2 regions of the Pseudocitrobacter sp. 2023LY-00077 genome follow, and region 1 is predicted to be linked to the other one. Evidence: predicted binding sites of a transcription regulator. Region 1 holds the regulator's gene; the other holds the start of a gene.
What was found. Region 1 encodes LexA, which represses DNA repair genes until DNA is damaged. Its sites were predicted from a motif close to TNCTGTATGTACATACAGNA; they were not measured.
Positions count from the first base shown of each region.

Region 2: a site for LexA is predicted at 2,274-2,293, ahead of uvrB (excinuclease ABC subunit UvrB). Genes of this name have one in related genera too.

Region 1 covers NZ_JBSPEI010000013.1:112,756-116,967, forward strand. Annotated here, with positions in the region: gene ACWWFX_RS17330 (CsbD family protein) at 1-33, opposite strand, end outside; gene dinF (MATE family efflux transporter DinF) at 171-1,499, opposite strand; gene lexA (transcriptional repressor LexA) at 1,568-2,176, opposite strand; gene ACWWFX_RS17345 (diacylglycerol kinase) at 2,286-2,654, opposite strand; gene plsB (glycerol-3-phosphate 1-O-acyltransferase PlsB) at 2,785-4,212, shown strand, end outside.
Region 2 covers NZ_JBSPEI010000007.1:243,195-247,406, reverse strand. Annotated here, with positions in the region: gene pmrB (two-component system sensor histidine kinase PmrB) at 1-36, shown strand, start outside; gene uvrB (excinuclease ABC subunit UvrB) at 174-2,195, opposite strand; gene ACWWFX_RS11665 (ABC transporter ATP-binding protein) at 2,945-3,667, shown strand; gene bioD (dethiobiotin synthase) at 3,633-4,212, opposite strand, start outside.

The sequences.
Region 1 (4,212 bases):
TTTCCAGTTACCGCTGAGTTCGTCTTTGTTCATCATCAGCTCCTTATCATTCGATCATGGATGAGATATCACTTCGTCCTTCGGCGTTCATTTCTGCTGAACGTGATAATAAGTGTAGATGAGGATATCGCCGACGATTCACTATTCAGAATCTTTAACCATCCACGCCGTTATGTCTGCGGCGAAAACCAGGTGCCTTTTTGCCAGTGACGACGCCAGATAACCGCCAGCGACAGGCCACGCAGCGCAAGGAATACCGCCAGTGCCAGCCATAAACCATGGTTGCCTAATACCGGCACCGTCAGCAGCGTTAAGGCGAACCCGGCGGCAGCCACGGCCATACTGTTACGCATTTCCGCACCCCGTGTCGCACCAATAAACATGCCATCCAGCAGATAACACCAGACACCGATTACCGGCAAGACTGCCTGCCAGAGCACATAGCGATCGGCAAGCTGCTGCAACGACGGCAGTGACGTCAACATTGCCACGATATGCCTGCCTGCCAGGGCGTACACCAGCGCAAACGCCAGCGCCACAATGCCTGCCTGTCGGCAGGCCGCGCGCCAGACCTGCTGTAACTGGCTATCATCACGCGCGCCATAAGCCTGCCCGGAGTGCGCTTCCACGGCATAGGCAAAGCCATCCAGCGCGTAGGCGGTGAAGGTGAGCATGGTCATCAGTACCGCATTGACCGCCACCACATCGCTGCCCAGCCGCGCGCCAAATACGGTTAATGCGCCAAAGCAGAGCTGAAGCAGTAACGAGCGCAGCATAATGTCGCGATTGAGCGCCAGCAGGCTGCGCATATTTCCGCGCCAGGCCGTCTTCAGCATTTCAGATGTAATACCGCGTAGCACCAGCACCTTACGCGCCATCAGCAGGCCAATGAACATCGTGGCATATTCGGCAATCACCGTCGCCAGCGCCGCCCCCTGCACGTTCATATGCAGGCCCATCACCAGCCACAGATCGAGAACGATGTTCAGGACGTTGCCGACGATCAGCAAAATTACCGGTGCACGCGCGTACTGAACGCCGAGCAACCAGCCCAGCAACACCAGGTTGGCCAGCGAGGCGGGCGCGCTTAACCAGCGAATTTCAAGGAAGCGCCGCGCCTGCTCCAGCACCGTATCGCTGCCGCCGACAACGGTGAGTGCCAGATTAATCAGCGGACCTTTGAACAGTACGATAAGTAACCCTGCCCCCAGCGCCAGCAGCAGCGGTTGCACCAGCGCACGGGCAAGCCGAAGGGGATCTTTCGCGCCGAAGGCCTGCGCAGTTAAGCCGGTGGTACTCATACGTAAAAAGAGCAGCAGCATAAACAGGAAGCTGGTTGCCGTTGCGCCAATCGCCACGCCGCCGAGATAGACCGCGCTATCCAGATGACCAATCACCGCCGTATCCACCAGCCCCAGTAAGGGAACCGTGATATTGGAGAAAATCATGGGGAGGGCGAGACGCCATAATGCCTTGTCGGCAGCCGTGAAGAGCGACATGGTTAGGAACCTGAACAGAAAAGAGAACGAACAACGGCGCATGATGCGCCGTTGTTATCGGGAGAGGATTACAGCCATTCGCCGTTGCGGATCACGCCAACGGCCAGCCCTTCAATGGAGAAGTTCTGACGGCTAAGATCGACGACAATCGGGGAAAACTCGCTGTTTTCCGGCAACAGTTCAACGACGTTGCCCTGTTTTTTCAGGCGTTTTACCGTCACTTCTTCGTCGATACGCGCAACAACCACCTGACCGTTACGCACGTCCTGGGTTTTGTGCACCGCGAGCAGGTCGCCGTCCATAATGCCGATATCTTTCATCGACATGCCGCTAACCCGCAGCAGGAAGTCAGCGTTTGGTTTGAACAGTGAAGGATCGACCTGATAGTGACCTTCAATGTGCTGCTGTGCCAGCAGCGGCTCACCGGCGGCAACGCGGCCAATCAGCGGCAGGCCGGTTTCTTCTTCCACCAGCAGACGAATGCCGCGCGAGGCGCCAGAAACAATTTCAATGACGCCTTTACGCGCCAGTGCTTTCAGATGCTCTTCCGCCGCATTCGGGGAACGGAACCCCAGGCGCTGAGCAATTTCCGCACGCGTTGGCGGCATGCCCGTTTGGCTGATGTGATCCCGGATGAGATCAAACACCTCTTGCTGCCTGGTCGTTAACGCTTTCATTCCGCCCCCTGGGTGTATATACAGTTATGCTGTGAGTATATACAGTTAACGGCTATTTTGGAACCGCAAAACACACAAAATACAGGAGTTTTCGCAGATTATGCGAGCCTCAGTGGAAATGCGACCACAGCAGCACGCCCCAGGTCATCACCGCGACGAAAATCGCCAGCAATACCGCCGCAGAACCCATATCTTTCGCCCGCCCGGAGAGTTCGTGATATTCAGAACCAATGCGGTCAACTACCGCTTCCAGCGCACTATTGAGAATTTCCACTATCATCACCAGAAGGACGGAGCTTATCAGCAAGACGCGGGTAATGGCGTCAACGTCCAGCCAGCAAGCGATGATAATGGCCACAACCGAGGCGACCCCTTCCTGGCGGAACGCGGCTTCGTTTACCCACGCCGCGCGAAAACCTTTCCAGGAATAACCAGCCGCTTTGATAATTCGGGTGAGTCCAGTGGTATTATTGGCCATCAAATAGAACCTTTTAGCGTTATACGCATCAATGACAGTAGCTGTTATCGGCGGTAGAACAGAAATCCTGCTGACTTTCTGATATTCTTGCCGCGCATTTGCATGATTAACCAGAGGCTTTACATCGTTTATGTCCGGTTGGCCACGAATTTACTACAAATTACTGAATTTACCATTAAGCATACTGGTAAAAAGCAAGTCTATTCCGGCAGAGCCTGCCCAGGAATTGGGGCTCGATACGTCGCGCCCGATCATGTACGTCCTGCCTTATAACTCTAAGGCCGACTTACTGACCTTGCGCGCCCAGTGCCTGGCGCACGATCTCCCAGACCCGCTTGAGCCGCTGGAGATCGACGGCACCTTACTGCCCCGCTATGTGTTTATCCATGGCGGCCCGCGCGTGTTCACCTATTACACGCCGAAAGAAGAGTCTATCAAGCTGTTCCACGACTATCTCGATCTGCATCGCAGCAATCCGAATCTGGACGTGCAGATGGTGCCGGTGTCGGTGATGTTTGGTCGTCGTCCAGGGCGTGAGAAAGGCGAGGTGAACCCGCCGCTGCGCATGCTGAACGGCATCCAGAAATTCTTCGCCGTCTCCTGGCTCGGCCGCGACAGCTTTGTGCGTTTCTCGCCGTCCGTCTCGTTGCGCCGCATGGCCGATGAACACGGTACCGATAAAATTATCGCGCAAAAACTGGCGCGCGTGGCGCGTATGCACTTCGCTCGCCAGCGTCTGGCCGCAGTCGGCCCGCGTCTGCCAGCGCGTCAGGATCTCTTCAACAAGCTGCTCGCCTCCCGTGCGATTGCCAAAGCCGTTGAAGATGAAGCGCGCAGCAAAAAAATCTCTCATGAAAAAGCGCAGCAAAACGCCATCGCGCTGATGGAAGAGATTGCCGCCAACTTCTCCTACGAGATGATTCGCCTGACGGACCGCATTCTCGGCTTCACCTGGAACCGTCTCTATCAGGGTATCAACGTGCACAACGCCGAGCGCGTTCGCCAGCTGGCGCACGACGGCCACGAGATTGTGTATGTGCCGTGCCACCGTAGCCATATGGACTACCTGCTGCTCTCCTACGTGCTCTATCACCAGGGGCTGGTGCCGCCGCACATTGCTGCCGGTATCAACCTGAATTTCTGGCCAGCCGGCCCGATTTTCCGTCGCCTGGGCGCGTTTTTTATTCGCCGTACCTTTAAGGGCAACAAACTCTACTCCACCGTGTTCCGCGAATATCTCGGCGAGCTGTTCAGCCGGGGTTATTCCGTTGAATACTTTGTGGAAGGCGGGCGTTCCCGTACTGGCCGCTTGCTGGACCCGAAAACCGGCACCCTGTCGATGACCATTCAGGCGATGCTGCGCGGCGGTACGCGTCCTATCACACTGGTGCCGATTTACATCGGTTACGAGCACGTGATGGAAGTGGGCACGTACGCGAAAGAGCTGCGCGGTGCGACCAAAGAGAAAGAGAGCCTGCCGCAGATGCTCAAGGGCTTGAGCAAGCTGCGCAACCTGGGCCAGGGCTATGTGAACTTCGGCGAGCCGATTCCGCTGATG
Region 2 (4,212 bases), on a different contig from region 1:
GCAGAGAAAACCGACGACAATCAGGCCGGAAAATAACAGAGTCAGAGATTGCTGAACATTTAGATTAGACATGGAACTATCCTCTTGTTGATGAGGAAATTATCCATGTTGGATATTAAGCGAACATTAAGGCTGGCATTTACTCGTGTGATGCCAGCCTCAATTTTTTGCGGTTATGACGCCGCGATAAACAATTCACGTAGTTGATGAAGTTTATCGCGGATCTCGGCGGCTTCTTCAAACTCCAGATTCTGCGCATGCTGCAACATTTGCGCCTCCAGCGACTGAATTTGCTGCTGCAATGCTTTCGGCGTCAGTACCTGATCCGCTTCCACAATTTGCGCGCTGCCACGAGACTTACCGCGACCTTTGCCTTTCGTTTTCGCAAGCCCCTCACCCAGCGCCAGAATATCGACCACTTTCTTGTTCAGACCCTGCGGAACAATGCCGTGCTCTTCGTTGTAGCGCTGCTGCTTCTCGCGACGACGTTCGGTTTCACCAATAGCCTTCGCCATTGATGGCGTGATTTTATCGCCGTACAGAATCGCCTTACCGTTGATGTTACGCGCAGCACGACCGATGGTCTGGATAAGCGAACGCTCGGAACGCAGAAAGCCCTCTTTATCGGCATCCAGAATCGCAACCAACGACACTTCTGGCATATCGAGACCTTCTCGCAGCAGGTTGATGCCCACCAGCACATCGAACTCGCCAAGACGCAGATCGCGGATAATTTCCATGCGTTCGACAGTATCGATGTCCGAGTGCAGGTAGCGCACCCGCTCACCGTGCTCTTCAAGATACTCGGTGAGATCTTCCGCCATCCGCTTGGTCAACGTCGTGACCAGCACTCGCTCGTTAATGGCGGAGCGCAGGCGAATTTCTGACAGCAGATCATCGACCTGGGTCGCGACCGGACGCACTTCAATGACCGGATCAAGCAGACCAGTAGGACGCACCACCTGATCGATAACTTCGTCGCCGGATTTCTCAAGCTCGTAGTTACCCGGCGTCGCAGACACATAAATCGTTTGCGGCGCGAGGGCTTCAAATTCTTCAAACTTTAGCGGGCGGTTATCAAGGGCCGACGGCAGACGGAAACCGTACTCCACCAGCGTCTCTTTACGCGCCCGGTCGCCGCGATACATGCCGCCAATTTGCGGGATGGTCACGTGGGATTCATCGATGACCAGCAGGCCGTCCGCCGGAAGGTAGTCAAACAACGTCGGCGGCGGCTCGCCCGGCCCACGCCCAGAGAGGTAGCGCGAGTAGTTTTCAATGCCCGAGCAGTAGCCCAGTTCATTCATCATTTCGAGGTCAAACTGCGTGCGCTGACTTAACCGCTGCTCTTCGAGCAGTTTGTTGTTTTCCAGAAGCACTTTACGACGCTCAACCAGTTCGTCTTTGATCTCTTCCATTGCCTGCACGATGCGTTCACGCGGGGTGACGTAGTGCGTTTTTGGATAGACCGTAAAGCGCTGAATAGTGGCCTCAACGTGGCCCGTCAGCGGGTCAAACAGGGACAAGCGCTCGACTTCTTCATCAAACAGCTCAACGCGCAGCGCAATGTCTTCTGATTCCGCCGGGAAGATGTCGATGACTTCGCCACGTACACGGAAGGTACCGCGCTGGAATGCCTGATCGTTGCGCGCGTATTGCAGCTCGGCCAGACGGCGCAGAATGGCGCGCTGGTCGATAATCATGCCGACCGTCAGATGCAGCATCATTTTGAGGTAGAGATCTGGGTCGCCCAACCCGTAAATTGCCGACACGGAAGCCACCACGATGACATCGCGACGCTCAAGCAAGGCTTTGGTCGCCGACAAACGCATCTGTTCAATGTGTTCGTTTACCGAGGCATCTTTCTCGATAAAGGTATCTGAACTGGGAACGTATGCTTCCGGCTGATAGTAATCGTAGTAGGAGACGAAAAACTCAACGGCGTTTTCGGGGAAAAACTCTTTCATCTCACCATAAAGCTGCGCCGCCAGCGTTTTGTTTGGCGCAAGCACCATCGTCGGGCGCTGGAGATCGGCAATGACGTTGGCCACGGTGAAGGTTTTCCCCGAGCCGGTTACCCCCAATAGCGTTTGATGCGCGAGACCATCTTCCAGCCCTTCTTTCAGGCGCGCGATGGCATCAGGCTGGTCGCCAGAGGGTTGAAAGGCCGAATGTAATTTGAACGGTTTACTCATGAACAAAGCTACCTGGTGGCGGGTTGATCGGGCAGGTGATTAATTCTACTCCCCAGCGCTAAATTTGCCAACAAAAAACACTGGATATAAAAACAGTAGCGCATTATGGTATTACTGTTACGCCGTCCTGAATCCATGCGTAGCGACTGAAATTTGCGCTCTGGCAGGATAAAAAAACGCCCTGAGGAGGTTATCCCCAGAACTTTTTCTGTTTTAACATTTGTCAATATGTGTCATTAAACTTTTATGTCAGTGAGTCGCGCGCCAACCTCTGCCATTGCTTTTATTCATCTTACTGATAATAAAAGAAAAGATTGAAAAGCCGCGTTTCGCATCAATTTACTGGCAAGCCGCGTATTCTCTCGCCTTCCGCAGGTTTTCTAACTCTAATACACAAGGTTATCCACAGGAATAGTGGATAAGTGTCTGGAGCCCCTATCCCCTGTCACTCGGGCGTTTTCGCCGATCGACCCAAAAGCGGCGGGTAAAAATTTTTTATCGTTAATTTTTGATTTTTATCAGCGAAAATCATCATGTGGTTTCTGCGTGACAGCCCTCACATTTTCGTATAAATTTCGCTCAATACTCGCAGTTTTTTGCGCCAGTGCTGTGCATCACGCTCTCTCCGATTCATCCCTATTTCTTAAGTTAATTCTTAAAAATCAGCCGTTATGCTGAGGAAAACCCGTTCTGGCAAGAGAATTGCAATCTTCTTTCGTGACCCTGTCCTTTGGCTTGAGGAGAACACGATGTTGAGTTTGCATGCAGTCAATCATTTCTACGGAAACCAGCACACGCTCTGGAACATCGACCTCGAACTGGCTTCCGGCGAATGCACCTGTTTAATCGGCCTTCCAGGTACGGGGAAGACCACGCTGGTGAACTGTATTACCGGCCATCAACCCATTGAAAGCGGCAGCATGATTTGGCAACAAACCGGTTCGCCCCCCTGCGATTTAATGCCCCTTTCACCCGTGCGGCGCACCACGCTTGGGATCGGTTATGTCCCTCAGGATAAACGTATTTTTTCGCAGCTTAGCGTGGAAGAGAATTTGCTGATTGCCCTCAAGGCGGCGGGTGAAAGCAGCGGAACGGTGAGTCCGGAAATTTACGCGCTCTTCCCCTCTCTGTATGCTGTCAGACAACTTAAGGGCTCCGCACTCACGGAGGACGACCGTTATCAACTGGCTGTAGCCTGTGCAATGGTCACGCGGCCACAGCTGCTGATTCTGGATGAGCCAACACGCGGCGTGGGCCACGCATTTATCCATCGGCTGGGGGATTTGCTCCTGCGCCTGAATCGGGAGATTGGCTTGACGATATTGCTGGCGGAACAGCAGTTACCGTTTATTCAGCGCGTGGCGGACCGTTTCTGCCTGTTGCATCGCGGCAGAAACGTGGCCCAGGGCGGTGTGGCGCAGTTGGATGAACAGATGATTAAAGCGTGGATGACGCCTGAGTCAGGGCTGTGAGGTCAAGATACTGTCCAAGGTCGTGCTCTACCAGCGTCGCGCCCAGCCAGGGAATTTCGCCCAACATCGGCGCATCAATCATCCGTTGCAGCGTCGCCAGATAGGGCTGGTGACGCTTCCCTGGCTGCTCAACATCGTTGGCTATCCAGCCCGCCAGATGCAGGCCCGCCTGCTTAACGGCCTGCACGGTCAGGAGTGCATGGTTGATGCAGCCCAGTTTCATTCCGACCACCAGAATCACCGGCAACTGCTCGCGTTGCACCCAATCCGCGAACGTCAGATGGGGCGACAGCGGCGTATACCAACCACCCGCCCCTTCCACTAACACCCAATCCGCCTGCGCTTCCAGCGTGCGAAGACCCGCCGACATCACATCAGCCTCAATCGGGCGCTGTTCCACCTCGCTGATAATGTGTGGCGACGTGGGCTCAGCAAAGGTGTACGGGTTCACCCGCTCGTACGCCAGCGGCAGCACGCTATTGCGCTGCAATGCCAGCGCATCACTGTTGCGCAGCCCATCAGGCGTTTCGTCACTGCCAGAGGCG